Prosthecobacter sp.: one gene and its partner. The protein of the gene in region 2 interacts with the protein of the main gene of each other region in a pairwise test. Links are inferred from orthologs where the notes say so. Each region holds a gene or a part of one and is shown on either strand. Other genes may lie near its edges.

What was found.
Region 1: the proteins of lpdA (region 2) and sucB interact in binary tests that used the Escherichia coli proteins (3 or more experiments, as listed by UniProt). The link is inferred for Prosthecobacter sp. from one-to-one orthologs.

What each region holds. Positions count from the first base shown.
Region 1 is NZ_JAXMIH010000006.1:8,314-15,417, forward strand. What follows is about bases 2,549-5,384. They hold sucB (dihydrolipoyllysine-residue succinyltransferase), read right to left. Parts: upstream 4,592-5,384; coding sequence 3,506-4,591; downstream 2,549-3,505. Other genes in these bases: U1A53_RS02880 (DUF502 domain-containing protein), read right to left, coding at 2,549-3,400; U1A53_RS02890 (2-oxoglutarate dehydrogenase E1 component), read right to left, coding at 4,614-5,384. In the rest of the region: U1A53_RS02860 (hypothetical protein), read right to left, coding at 1-191; U1A53_RS02870 (sulfatase-like hydrolase/transferase), read right to left, coding at 543-1,997; U1A53_RS02875 (8-oxo-dGTP diphosphatase), read right to left, coding at 2,042-2,527; more of U1A53_RS02880, read right to left, coding at 2,534-2,548; more of U1A53_RS02890, read right to left, coding at 5,385-7,104. UniProt on the Escherichia coli protein: E2 component of the 2-oxoglutarate dehydrogenase (OGDH) complex which catalyzes the second step in the conversion of 2-oxoglutarate to succinyl-CoA and CO(2).
Region 2 is NZ_JAXMIH010000005.1:43,513-50,690, forward strand. Bases 2,169-5,078 are described here. They hold lpdA (dihydrolipoyl dehydrogenase), read left to right. Parts: upstream 2,169-2,890; coding sequence 2,891-4,267; downstream 4,268-5,078. Other genes in these bases: U1A53_RS01145 (trypsin-like peptidase domain-containing protein), read right to left, coding at 2,169-2,763; U1A53_RS01155 (hypothetical protein), read left to right, coding at 4,383-4,607; U1A53_RS01160 (hypothetical protein), read left to right, coding at 4,633-5,078. Also shown: U1A53_RS01135 (aminopeptidase P N-terminal domain-containing protein), read right to left, coding at 1-661; U1A53_RS01140 (PDZ domain-containing protein), read right to left, coding at 707-1,702; more of U1A53_RS01145, read right to left, coding at 1,753-2,168; more of U1A53_RS01160, read left to right, coding at 5,079-5,229; U1A53_RS01165 (hypothetical protein), read left to right, coding at 5,219-5,593; U1A53_RS01170 (NAD-dependent epimerase/dehydratase family protein), read left to right, coding at 5,638-6,660. UniProt on the Escherichia coli protein: Lipoamide dehydrogenase is a component of the glycine cleavage system as well as of the alpha-ketoacid dehydrogenase complexes.

The sequences.
Region 1 (7,104 bases), on a different replicon or contig from region 2:
CCTTCGTTAATAACAAGAGCGTCTTCGACGACCATTAGGACCTTGGAGGGGTCTTTTTCGACAGCGACCCGGACGTCGTTGGAGATTTCCGTGCAGTTGCCCGTTGATTGCGCCGTGCCAACGGGGGCAAAGGCAAGCATAAACATGCAGGTAAAAGCACTCGCAATGCGAGAAATGAATACAGCTTTCATAAGCGGCTTTGAATTTTAGATTTACAGGAATGAACGTGTTCTCAGAGCGGGTAGTGGGAATCGAACCCACATGGCCAGCGTGGAAGGCTGGAACTTTACCATTAAGCTATACCCGCAATTAATGTTATAGTAACACGTAACATCCTGCTGCCGCAAGATATTTTTAGAATTAACAGGAAGTTTTTGAAATTTCAGAATGACTGATGGATTCAGAACTCGGAATTTTCAGATCCTTCGCTTTTTAACTCTATCTGGTTAATTAGCACGCCTGAGCGAGCTGGCAAGTGTCGTCATGAGGGGATTTTCCGAACCCATTCACGCGCCCCCTCTTCGTATGCCATTCATTTGTAATTACTTAAGCTGCTTCACTGTAGCTTTGACAGGCTCATAATCCTCGCCATTCAGGCTCCGAACCACGTTTTCGAGCCAATCTTCGAGGCTTTTCTGCATTTCAGGCACCCGCTCCGGCTGCTCAGCCAAAAGAACGGTGCTTTCGTCGGGGTCATTCGCAAGGTTGTAGAGTTCCCAACTCAGTTCATGAGTCTGCTTGTTCTCGATACGGTGCAGTTTCCAAGGCCAATCAAGCCAGGCGGCATGGCCGGGAAAAGTGTTCAGCGGGACAGGATCGCCGATTTTCCCAGCATCTGGGCGGACACGTGCTGGATCGTTGGGCTCCTCACCCCGGGATTGAGCGGCAAGAAGCTCGTCCATCCAAGCCTTGGAAGGCGTGCCAATGCCTTTGGTGCCCGATTCCCAAAAACCGATCGGACGACTGCGCTGCTGCTCCTGACCTGTCAGTAGCGGCATGAGGTCGATGCCATCCAACAGCGGCTGCCTTTCTATGGCCACTCCAGTGATTCCAAGTACGGTGGGATAGATGTCGGAAGTGACACAAGGGGCTTTGATGACTTTGGGTTCACGAAAGGCAGCCGGCCATTCAAGCAAAGCGGGAACTGCAAGGCCCCCCTCGTAGATCTGTCCTTTGAAACCGCGACGCCCACCAGCAGATCCCACCTTCGGCAATGCACCATTGTCGCTGCAATACCACAACAGTGTGTCTTCACGCAGATCGAGTTCACGCAGCTCGGTCCTCAATCTGCCAAAGGCGCGATCCATGGCCGTGATCTCGCCATAGAAGTTCTGCTGTTTCTCGGGAAGTCCCGCATAGTGCGCCTTGTCTGCTTCCAAAGCCTGATGCGGATCATGCGGCGACCCAAACCAGACCACGGCGAGAAAACGCTGCTTCTGACCCGCACAGCGACGGATGAATTTCAATGCTTCCTCCACGGTGACGTCGGAGCTGTCGCCTTTGAACGGCACCGCCCTGCCCTCCACGCTGAGCACCGGATCAAGGTCGAAAAAATTGGGAGAGGAAACCCATTCATCGAATCCGCTGGCTCCAGGGCTGACCGGACTGGCTTTTTGCACGGAACCCAGGTGCCATTTGCCGAAATGCCCCGTCGCATAACCCGCTGTCTTCAGCGCCTCCGCGATCGTGGTCTCCTGTGGCCGCAATGAATGCCCCCAGGAGAAGCAGCCGAAGCGATTTGGCGTGCGTCCTGTCATCACGCTTCCACGCGTCGGTGAGCAAACCGGTGCCGCGGCGTGAAACTGGTCAAATCGGATGCCCTCTTTTGCCATCGCATCAAAATTCGGCGTCTTGAGATGCGGATGACCGTTGTAAGCCATGTCACCCCAACCTTGATCATCCGCCATCACGAGCACGATGTTCGGCGCACCGGCCGCGGCGGCATGACAAGTGACTAAGAGCCAAAAACAGCCGCCCCAGATCAAAAAACATTTCATGACCAGATGATAACCAGGGTCCCGGTCGCTCTGAAATCAAAAAATCAAAGCCACTTCACTTCATGGGAAAGCATCGTGTCATCATCAAACACGAAGCGCCCCATGAAACGGCGGCGTTCCACCAGCGTCTGCGCGAGCCAGTGAATGTCATCGGCCCACATTTGATCAAAAGGCAGGACATCAAGCGAAGTCCAGAGCGGCACGGCCTCGGGAGTTTCAATTGCCTCGCCTTCATGCTCGGTGGCGACGAAGACATCGACGTGCATGCACAGGCCATCGACAAACTGAAACCAAAGCTCGCCATGGTGAACCGGGTTCAGGGCGGTGACGCCGAGTTCCTCCTGTGTTTCGCGAACGGCGCATTCGGTGGAAGTTTCGCCGGGATCGATCTTGCCTCCGGGCCCGTTGATCTTGCCGGCACCGAGCCCGCGTTTTTTGCGGATGAGCAGCACTTCACGCTTTGCCTCGTCGATGACGAACATCAGCGTCGCACGAACCCCGGGCTGCCAGTTGTGCCAGTCGATGATCACCGTGGTTCAGCGTTTTTTCCACGGCAGGGCGCGCAGCCAGCGTTTGCCGCTCTTGATGTCCATCGACTGCGCGAGGATCTCGGTGTCTCCAGCGTCGAAGTCCTCCGCACGCGGCAGGCCTGCGGGCAGATCCATCGCCGGTTCGGGCACTGGCAGAGACTCCGGCAAAGGCGCGACAACAGGCTTTTGATTGAGCGGCACCACGGAATTAAGCGGCACCACCAGACCGCCGGAGATGATCATCTTCATCGCCTCTTCGATGGTGATCGGCGCATCGCTGACCTTGTCAGAGTCAACGACGAGCAAAAAGCCCGTCATCGGGCTGGGCGCGGTGGGCAGCAGCACGCAGGTCATCGCCTTGCCGTTCTGCGGATCGCAGTACTGGCCGGTGGCAAAGCCGATCATGCGCATCCCGGGCACGGGATAGTCGATGTAAACGACGCGCTTGAAGCTCTGCTTGGCGCCACCGAGACCGCGAAAGGCGTCGATCACCTGCTTGAGCGGCCTGTAGATGACCGCCACCAGCGGGATGCGCAGCAGCAATTTATCAACGACGGTGACGAAGTGGACGCCGATGACGTTGGTGGCCATGAAGCCGAGGCCCAGAATGGCCAGCAGCGAAAACAGGAAGCCGATGAAGTTGGTGACGTTTTCGAGCTTCGGATCCTCGATGTTCAAGACTGTTTCCTCGGAGAGTTCGTTGACGAGGCTCACCACCTGGGCCAGCAGCGGTTTGCTCCAGCCGTGCAGCAGGTCGTAGATCGAGAACAGAATCCAGAAGGTGATGATCAACGGCAGCGCCAGCGCGAGCCCGGCCAGGAACTTGTTGCGCAGCCAGACGCCCCAGCCTTTTGGCGCAGGTGCCTCGGGCATTGGAATTGGGCTGGGTGTTTCGAGTGCCATGTCAATAAGCTTCAGTGCGTGGATGAGAACGCACGGTGACCGCTTTGTTCAGCATTATTCTGCGGTCATGCCTAATTACGCGCCCACCAGCATTCTGGCCGGGTTCTCGATGCAGTCCTTCACGCGGATGAGGAAAGTGACGGCCTCCTTGCCATCGACGACACGGTGGTCGTAGCTGAGAGCGAGATACATCATCGGGCGGATAACGACCTGGCCATCCACCGCCACAGGGCGCTGCTGAATGCTGTGCATGCCAAGAATCGCGCTTTGCGGCGGATTGAGGATCGGTGTGCTGAGCAGGGAGCCATAAACGCCGCCATTGGAGATCGTGAAAACGCCGCCGGTGAGGTCACTGACCTGAATTTTGCCTTCCTTGGCCTTCGCGGCGTAGCCGAGAATGTCTTTTTCGAGATCAGCGAAGCTCTTCTGATCCGCATCACGCAGCACGGGCACGATCAAACCACGCTCGGTGCCGACGGCGACTCCAATGTCGTAATAGTGCTGCTGCACGATCTCATCACCTTCCAAGCGCACATTGATCTGCGGCACGGCTTTGAGGGCTTCAACAACGGCTTTGATGAAGAAACTCATGAAGCCGAGTTTGATGCCATTTTTTGCGACAAAGCTGTCCTGCAGCTTGGAACGCAGCGCCATGACGTTGCTCATGTCGCATTCGTTGAAGGTCGTCAAAATGGCAGCCGTGCGTTGCGCGCTGACGAGCTGATCGGCGATCTTTTTGCGCAACGGAGTCATCTTCTTGCGCGTCACGCGGCCATCGGATGAAGCGGGCGCTTTCGCAGCCGGCGCGGGAGCTGGTTCCGGCTTTGGCACGACCTTGAATTCGGTGACGTTGCTCGGTTTCGGCTCAGGCTTCGGTTCTGGTGCCGGCTTGGGTGCTTCCACCGCCTTGGCAGCAGGAGCGGCGACGCTTTCATCGATCTGGCCCACAACCGCGCCGACTTCCACATCGTCACCCGGTTGCTTGCCAATGTGCAGCGCTCCGCTGGCCTCGGCGGTCACTTCAGCGGCGACCTTGTCTGTTTCGAGCGTGAGCAGGATGTCGCCGACTTTCACGAAGTCGCCTTCTTTGAAGTGCCATTTGGCGATTTGACCACCGGCGACGGATTCGCCGAGTGCGGGTATTTTGATGTCGGAGGGCATGACGGGGTGTTTTGGAAAATGATCAAGCGTTGAAGGCGGCCTCGACCAGGTTTTCCTGTTCGAGCGTGTGGATGGCCTTTGATCCGGCGGCGGGGCTGGAACTGCGCTCGCGGCCAGCGTAGCGGAGCTTGTGGTTGGAGAGCTCTTCGAGGCGCGGGCGGATGTAGTAGTGGGCGCCCATGTTGCGCGGCTCCTCCTGGCACCAGATCCATTTTTTCTGCGCACGCGGATACTTGGCGACGATCTCCTTCAGCATCTCGTAGTTCAGCGGGTAAAGCTGCTCGATGCGGATGATGGCGGCGTTCTTGATCTTGTTCTCGGCGCGGAATTCAAGCAGATCATAATAGACCTTGCCGCTGCACAGGATCAGGCGCGTGATGCGTTCCGGCGGGGCGAGGAGCTGGTCGTCATCGAGCACTTCCTTGAAGGTGGTGCCTTCGGCCATGTCGCTGAGCTTGGAGACGCACTTCGGATGGCGCAGCAGGCTTTTGGGCGTCATGACGACGAGCGGCTTGCGCGTGCTGCGCTTGAGCTGGCGGCGCAGCGCATGGAAATACTGCGCGGGCGTGGTGAAATTGCAGACCTGCATGTTACCGCCGGCGCAGAGCTGCAGGAAGCGTTCCAGCCGCGCGCTGGAGTGCTCGGGGCCCTGGCCTTCGTAACCGTGCGGCAGCAGAAGCGTCAGGTGACAGGGGCGCTGCCATTTGCTTTCGGCGCTGGCGATGAACTGGTCGATGATGACCTGCGCTCCGTTCACGAAGTCGCCGAACTGCGCTTCCCAGCAGACGAGCAGATTGCTGGTGAGCAGCGAGTAGCCGTAATCAAAACCGAGCACGGCGGCCTCGGACAGAAGACTGTTGTACACGCAGTAGCGGCCTTGCTCGGCGGCCAGGTTGTTCAGCGGGATATGGCGCTCACGTGTCTGCGAATCATAAAACACGCTGTGGCGCTGGCTGAAGGTGCCGCGTCGCACGTCCTGGCCGCTGAGGCGGACGCCATGGCCTTCGGTGAGAAGCGTGCCAAAGGCCAGGGACTCGGCATAGGCCCAGTCGATTCCTTCTCCAGCCTCCAATGCTTTCTTGCGGGCAGCGAGGAAGCGTTTGGCGATGGTGGGATGCAGATTGAAGCCCTCCGGCACTTCCAGAAGACGCTCGCCCACTTTTTTCAGGTCCTTGAGTTCGACGCCGGTCTTCACCGGATGGTAGTCATATGCCGCCTGCGGCATCGCCATGCTGCCTTCAAATGGATTGCCGCCATCGGCGTGCTTGTCACGATCAGCGAGCGTGGTGATGCCCTGTTCGAGTTCGTCTTCCAGCTCGCGCTGCAGCGCGGCGGAACCGGCTTCGTCAAGCACACCCGCCGAAGCGAGGTCGAGACGGAACAAGGTCGCGGTGGAAGGATGCTCGGCGATGGAGCGGGCCATGTTCGGCTGGGTGAAGCCGGGCTCGTCCGTCTCGTTGTGGCCATGTCGGCGGTAGCACACGATGTCGAGGATCACATCCAGGCCAAAGGTCTGGCGGAATTCGAGCGCGAGCTTCGTCGCATGCACGACTTCCATCGGGCAGTCGCCATTCACATGGAGCACAGGCGCCTCGATCATCTTCGCCACGTCGGTGCAGTAATGCGAGCTGCGGGCGTCCTCCGGCATCGTGGTGAAGCCGATCTGGTTGTTCACGATGACGTGGATCGTGCCGCCGGTCTGGTAGCCGGGGAGCTGCGAGAGATTGAGCACTTCCGCCACGAGACCCTGGCCGGCGAAGGCCGCGTCACCGTGGATGAGCACGGGGATGACTTTTTTGCGGTCCTTCGTGTCGCCCAGCGCGCGCTGGCGGGCACGGGCCATGCCTTCGACGACGGGATCCACCGCTTCCAGATGGCTCGGGTTCGGCGCGAGCATCACGCCGATGGAATCTCCGCCGCTGGTCTGGCGCACGGTTTCAAAGCCCAGGTGATACTTCACGTCACCATCGCCACTGACCATGTTCGGCACATAGTTTTCGCTGAACTCGTAAAAGAGATACTCCAGCGGTTTGCGCAGGAAATTCGCCAGCACGCTGAGACGGCCGCGGTGCGCCATGCCGAGGATGATTTCCTTGCCGCCGTAGGCCGGCATGCCTTCGAGAATGGTCTCCAGCGCCACGAGCATCGACTCCCCACCTTCCACCGAGAAACGCTTCTGCCCGACGAAGCGGCGGTGCAGGAAGCGCTCAAAGGTCTCCGCCTCCAGCAGCCAGCGCAGCGCGTCGATCTGCGCCTTTGCCTCCGGTTTGGCGTCCAGATCGCGGCCTTCGATGCGCTCCAGCAGCCAGGTGCGCACCTCCGGGTTGTGGATGTGCATGAACTCGAAGCCCGTGCGTCCGCAATAAATGCGCTGCAGGTCCGCCAGCATCGTCTTGAGCTTCATCGGCTGCCCGCCGCGGAACAGATGCGTCTGCACATCCTCTTCGAGCTCGTCCGCCGTGAAGCCGAGGCCCGCCAGCGTGAGCGAGGGAATCTCCGGCCCTTCCTTGTCC
Region 2 (7,178 bases):
CGTGGGAAAGCTCGGCCTCGATCTCGAATTCATGCACGCCGGGCTTCACAAACTTCAGCAGGCGGTCGAAGCCATCGCTGGTGATGTGGATCGCCTCGCTGAGTGCAGTGATTTCGTGCGGGCTCTTGATGACGCGCAGCTCGTGCATGAGCTGCGCGAGGCGGCGGTAGTCGTGCAGCGGGTATTCGTGTTTGCAGCGGTGCGTGAAGCGTGTCTCGCGGGTCTCCGTGGGAATCGTGGCGCGGGAGTGCTCGTTCGAGTTGAGGAAGACGTGATCGGCCTGGCACATGACGGAGCGGAACTGTGTCTCGAAGTCGGTGAGCCAATGCACGCGCTGGATGCCGCTGCGCTCGGTGGCCTGGGGTTTGGAGAGCTTCTCGCCTTCCCACACCGCAATGGTTTCGTTGGTCTCGCGCACGAAAAGCATCTCGCGCTGCTTCGGGTCGGCGGCATCTGGGAAGAGGATGAGGATCGTTTCCTCCTGATCCACACCGCTCAGGTAAAACAGATCGCTGTTCTGCACGAATCCCATCGTGCCGTCCGCATTCGTCGGCAGCACGTCATTGGCATGGACGATCACGACAGACTGCGGCGGCAGCTTGGCATAAAGACGCTGGCGGTTTTCCGTGAACAGTTCGGCGGGCAGAGGTTGGTAACGCAACATGCCGGACAGGGAGCAAGGGCGGCAGCGCTGGCAATCCTTCTCTTACTCCGCCCGCACCGCCTTGGGCGGATGGCGGTCGGCTTGCATCCACTGCTGGGCCTCGGTCCAGAACGCTTCGACGGGGAGGGCAAAGGTCGTCACGCGATCGACGCGTGCGATGTTGATGCCGACGACTTTGCCTTCGAGCGTGGCGACGGGGCCGCCCATGTCGGTGGGCAGGAGCGGGATGTCGTGCTGGAGGACTTCGGGGAAGTTGTCGGTGCGCAGGGAGATGCCGCCATTGGCAAAATCTTCGCCTTCCCAGTTTTGCAGCACCTTGGTGCGGCTGGCGAGGCGAACGCGGCAGGTTTCCTCCTTGTTTTTGCGCAGGTAACGGATCTCGACGATTTCACCGGGCTGGCGCTTGTTCACGATGTCATGCACCTCACGGTACTGGGCGACGTTTTTGCTGGCGATGGCGAGGAGCACGTCGTTTTCCTGCAAACCGGCGATTTCGGCGGGGCTTTCGCTGGCGATGCCGATGATGCGGACCCCCTTGGCTCCCTCCGGCGATTTTTCATCCATGCGGATGCCGAGCGCGGCCCCGGTGCCGGGAATGCGACGGATCTTGGCGCTGACGATGCCGATGCGCGGCTCCTTGCCCGCATCAGCGACGCTGCAAAGCCAATGGCCCATGGCGAGAGGTCGCGCGGCACCGAAGGAAACTGCTCGCAGGCCGGTGATGCCCACTGCTTGCGCCATGACGAGATCGAGACTTGTCTCGCGGTGTACCTCGCGCAGTTCGGTGGTGCGGCCGTCGCCGAACTTGATGCGTGCTTTGCCGAGATCGGGCACTTCGCTGGCCTTGAACAAGACATAACCGTCTTCGCCGACGATGGTGGCGGCGCAGATCGCACGGCCGAGAGTGCTCTCAATGCGCGCAGCGCAGGCGGTGGTGAGCGGTTTGAGTTTTTCGACGGCGGAGAGGGTTTGTTTGCCGTTGGTGCGCTGTTCGGGTGGCAGCGTGGGACGCGGAGATTCGGCGTGAGCGATTGTCACGAACAGAAACAACCCTGCGGACAAGAGTGTCCGCGCTCCCTTCAAAGAAGTCACTGCCCCTCCTCCTGTGGTTTCTGCGCCAGTTGGACGGAGAGCTCGCGCTCCTTGCCCTCGTTGCGGAGTTTGATTTTGAGCGTGTCTCCGGCGGCCCGGGCGCGCACGGTGGCGGTGAACTGCTGCTGATCCGTCATCGCGTCACCATTGACACTGAGGATGACATCGCCGGCACGCACGCCGGCCTTCTGCGCGGGTGATCCCTCGATCACATCGGCCACCGCAAGCTCCACATCGTCGCTCATCACGGTGGCGACGCCGAGATAGCCGCCAGCGCCGATGCCCCACGTTTTGATGATCTCCGATTTCTGCATCGCATCCCACGAACGGAGGAAGGGAGCCATCGAGACGTGCACGTTTTGATCGCGGTTCTCCCAAATCTGGCTGTGGATGCCGATGACCTCGCCGGTGAAATTGAAGAGCGGGCCGCCGGAATCGCCGCCCATCAGCACGCAGTCGGTGTGCAGGCTGTTGGCGGTCTGCTTGACGATCTTGCCCACGCGGAGCACGGGGCCGCGTGCTTTGTCGAATCCGCCCGGATGGCCGAGCGCGAAACACCATTCACCCGGCTGCGCCTTGGCGACTTCGCGGTTGAGACTCACGAAGGGCCACGGCTTCTCGCGCTTCTTGAGCTGCGCCAGCGCTGCATCTGTCGTCTTGTCCATGCCAAGCGATTTGGCCGTGGTCATGGTGCCGTCTTCCAAAATGACCCGCATGTCCTTGCCTGGAGCGCCGGGGACGTGCGCGGCGGTCAGCAGCAGGCCGTCGGCGGAAATGATCACCCCGCTGGCCGTGCCGCCGCCGGTCTGGATGGCCACCAGCGCCAGGCGCACCTGCGGCAGGAGCTTCTGCACGTCGCTTTGCACTTGCAGGAGCGCGGCGATGTCGGTCATCGGCGTGGCGCTCTTGTCCGAGCCACCGGCTGCGAGGGCGTGCGCGGCGATGATTTGCATCACCACGAGGATCGTGGCGGCTCTGCGCGGAAATGGGGTGCAGAGTGAGAGCATGCGCGTGGTGTAAACTACGTTCTTCCGCTCCTGTGGTCAATCCGGGATGCGAAGGGGGAATCTGCGGTTGAATACGGTCCGGGGCTGCGCTTCTCTCGCCCTTCACTCCCCCAAACACACTCTTTCCATGAACTACGACCTCATTGTCATCGGCGGCGGGCCTGCGGGCTACGTCGGAGCCATCCGCGCAGCGCAACTCGGCAAAAAAGTGGCCTGCGTCGAAAATGACCGCGCCGGGGGCACCTGCCTGAACTGGGGCTGCATTCCCACCAAGGCCCTGCTCAAAAACGCCGAGCTTTACCACACGATCACCCACCGCGCCGAGGAGTTCGGCCTCAAAATCGGCAGCATCGAGTATGACTGGTCCAAAGTGATCGGCCGCAGCCGCAACGTGTCCGACAAGCTGAACAAGGGCATCGAGTTCCTCTTCAAAAAGAACAAGATCGACTACCTCAAAGGCACCGCCAGCATCCCCGCCGCTGGCAAGGTCGAAGTCACCGCCGCCGACGGCAAAAAGGAGACGCATGACGCGGCGAACATCCTCATCACCACCGGCGCGAAAAGCCGCCCCATGCCCGGTTTCCCCTTCAATGGCAAGACCGTCATCGGCAGCAAGGAGGCCATGACCCTCGAAAAGCAGCCGAAGAGCATCATCGTCATCGGCGCGGGCGCCATCGGCATCGAGTTCGCCTATTTCTTCAACGCCTACGGCACCAAGGTCACCGTCGTTGAAATGCTGCCTGACGTGCTGCCCGTCGAGGACACCGAGGTCAGCAAACTGCTAGAGAAGAGCCTCACCAAATCCGGCATCCGCATTCTCACCAACACGAAGGTCACCGGCACCTCCGAGGACGGCAAAGGCGTCAAGATCAACGTCGAAGGCGCGGCCAATGAAACCCTGGAGGCCGAGGTTTGCCTCGTCGCCATCGGCGTCGCCCCCGTGCTGCCCGGCGGCATCGAAATCAAACTGACTGACCGCGGCTGGCTGCATACCGACGACCGTTATCAAACTTCCGTGAAGGGCATCTACGGCGCTGGCGACATCATCGGACCGCCCTGGCTCGCCCACGTTGCCAGCTACGAGGCCGTTCAGTGCGTCGAAGGTCTCTTCACCAAGCACAAGCCCAAGAAAGTCACCGTCTTCCCCGGCTGCACCTACTGCCATCCGCAGGTCGCCAGCATCGGCCTCACCGAGCGTGCCGCGAAGGAAAAGGGCCTCAAGTTCAAGATCGGCAAGTTCCCGTATGTCGCCAGCGGCAAGGCCCTCGCCGCCGCCGAGCCCGAAGGCTTCGTCAAGATCCTCTACGGCGAACCGCACGGCGAAATCCTCGGCGCGCACATCATCGGCAGCGAAAGCACCGAGATGATCGCCGAGATCGGCCTCGCCATGAATCTGGAAGCCACCTGGGACGAAATCGAAGCCACCATCCACGCCCATCCGACGCTTAGCGAGATGGTCAAGGAGGCGACGGAAGTCGCCAAGGGGCATCCGATTCATGTGTGATTGCAGGATAAGCCTTCTCCAACTCACCCTAACCTTCTGGCGTGCCCTCAAAAGGCACGCCAGTTTTTTTGCAGACAACGTTTGCACCGGTTTGGGGATCAAGGCATCCATGGCCATGCCAATCGATGACGCTTCCGGTTTCGGCGAACTCCTCGAGCACTTCATCCGTGGCTGGCGTTATCTCTTCAGTCGCAGCTATAGAATCAAAAAGAACCAGCAGTGGCGGGAAGACAGGCTCACCGCCTTTTTCGAGATCCCCTTCGCCCTATGTGTCGTGGTCATCTCCGCCGGCCTGCTCGGTTGGGCGGCATGGGCACTTTGGTCATCGTTGCGTCATTAAGCATTGCTTCTTATCCTGTCATCTCATGATCTCTGCCTACAACCATTCCCAGATCATTCGCGGCGTGCTTTGCGTGTTTGGTGGCCTTGTCTGCTATGTGCTGGCGTGGCTGTTTTTTCGTTATGCTTCTTCATGGGTGCTCGACAGCTTTCGTTTTTCGACAAGCTGGGCGGTTTGGATCGCCGTTGCAGCCCTGATCGGCATCACAATCAGCGGATACATCACATGGCAGCGTGGGCAGGGCTTTCAAAGCTATGTGGAAACCTCCTTGTTTCACGATCTGGCGGGCAGCGCGGACACTGCGGGTGCTAATGTCGTGGATTACTATGCCCGGCAGGTGACCGGCCCGGCTTATGTGCTGAGCCAGGTCTTCTTGGGTGGGCCGCTGCTGCTTCTGCGTGGCATACGCCATTTCCAGCAATTGATTCCAAACGAGGCCGTTCTGGAGCAGAAATTGCATCACACGCTTGGAATCCTGCGCAAAGCGAACAAATGGCAGTCCATCACCGAGTATCCCGAAGAGCGGCGGGAAATCCTCATGCTAGCGCAGATGAAGCAGATCGATTTCAGCGCCCACAAGGGTACGCCACGCTTCAAAGCCCTGCCGCCTGATGGAGTTTAACTTCGATCTTCGACGCCTGCTGCTCCTGGCCGTGTTGCTGGGTGGTTTTGCCTGCCTAGGCGGTTTCACAGCTCCCAAAGTCGGCCCGGACAGCCCTCATCAATCATCTCGCGTGCAGAAGGCGTGGAGTTACTGCGTCGTCCTCTTTCTATTCGGAGCCGCCTCAGCGACCATTGTCGAGCACACCGTCGGCCACATGGATCCCACGAACCTCCGCCCTGCCTACATCGTCCTTGGTGTGTTGCTCATGACTGCCTCCATCGTCTGGCTCAGATCGCTCAAGCAAACGGTCGAGTCCCCGCCCAAGGCCAACGGCCTTGCGTCAGGCAACCCGTTGGACTTCGGATTCGCCGCAAGGCCCTGAAGCAAAGGCTTTTCCAAAAGCGAAAACCGTTCTTAAATCCGCCCATGCCGCCGACCAGCCTCGAAGAGCTCGAAGAACGTCTCAGCCGACCCACGCCTGCCGTGATCGACCTGATGCGCGCCATGCCGGGCGACATCATCGTTTTGGGCGCGGCGGGCAAGATGGGGCCGTCGCTCGCGCGCATGGCAAAACGTGCCAGCGATGAGGCGGACACGCAGCGGCGCATCATCGCGGTGTCGCGCTTCAGCACGCCGGGTGCGGCGGAGGAGTTTCAGCAGCACGGCATCGAAACCATCGCCGTTGATCTGCTGGCGGCGAACGCCGTGGCCTACCTGCCGCATGCGCCAAACGTGGTCTTCATGGCGGGCATGAAATTCGGCTCCACCGGCCAGGAACCGATGACCTGGGGCATGAACGCGTGGCTGCCCGGCCTCGTGTGCGAGCGCTACCATCGCAGCCGCATCGCCGCGTTCTCCACCGGCAATGTCTATGGCCTCGTGCCGGTGGAACGCGGCGGCAGCAAGGAGGAGGACGCTTTGAATCCCGCCGGCGAATACGCCATGAGCTGCCTGGGCCGCGAGCGCATCTTCCAGCACTTCAGCCAGACACGCGGCACGCCCGTCTCCCTCATCCGCCTGAACTACGCCTGCGACCTGCGCTACGGCGTGCTGGTGGATGTCGCGCAGAAAGTTTGGAACGGCCAGCCGGTGGATGTGCGCATGGGCTACTTCAACACCATCTGGCAGGGCGATGCGAACGCACTCTCGCTCCTCAGCCTCGGCAAAGCCCAAAGCCCCGCCTGGACCGTGAATCTCACCGGCACCGCCACGCTCAGTGTGCGCGAGGTCGCGAAGCGCTTCGGCGAACTCTTCGGCAAACCGATTCAGATCGAAGGCAAGGAGGCTCCCGATGCGCTCCTCAGCAATCCCTACCGCTGTTTCGTCGAGCTCGGCATTCCGTTCATCCGCGATGAGGAGTTGATGGAATGGGTCGCAAGCTGGGTCTCACACGGCGGCGAATCCCTCGGCAAACCGACGCACTTTGAGTCGCGGGATGGGAAATTTTGAAGGCCTGCTCTATCCTTCCTCTGTGCTGCATAATATCTATCGTGTACTCGACAGATGTGTTTCCTCTTCAATAGTTATGCCATATGCAAGATGGGACATCAGCACTGCTGTTTTTCTATGGTCTCTTTTGGGCTGAAATCCTCGCGACTTCTGCTCGGTACCAAGGCTTCCCGACCGTAACCCTCTGGGCTCGATGGAGCTATCGTGACGAACGAACTCGGCGTTTAAAACGCATTTTCGCCTCCGTTGTCCTACTGAACGTCTTTCCCATTGTCTGGCTATTTGTGCTCTATCAATGTGTTGTGCCTAAAGGGGCGGGCTTTGTCCCGGTCAGCATGGCTGCATTAGCGTCGCTATCAATATTTGGCATCACACGACTTTATCACGGGGTTGTCGCCAGCAGCGAAACGATGAACAAGTACTACACTTCGGAAGAACTCACGAAATGGAAAATTCATGGCGTTGATGATCCTCATCCCAGATGGGCGCATCTAGTGCCAAGCATGTTTTACTTGGTT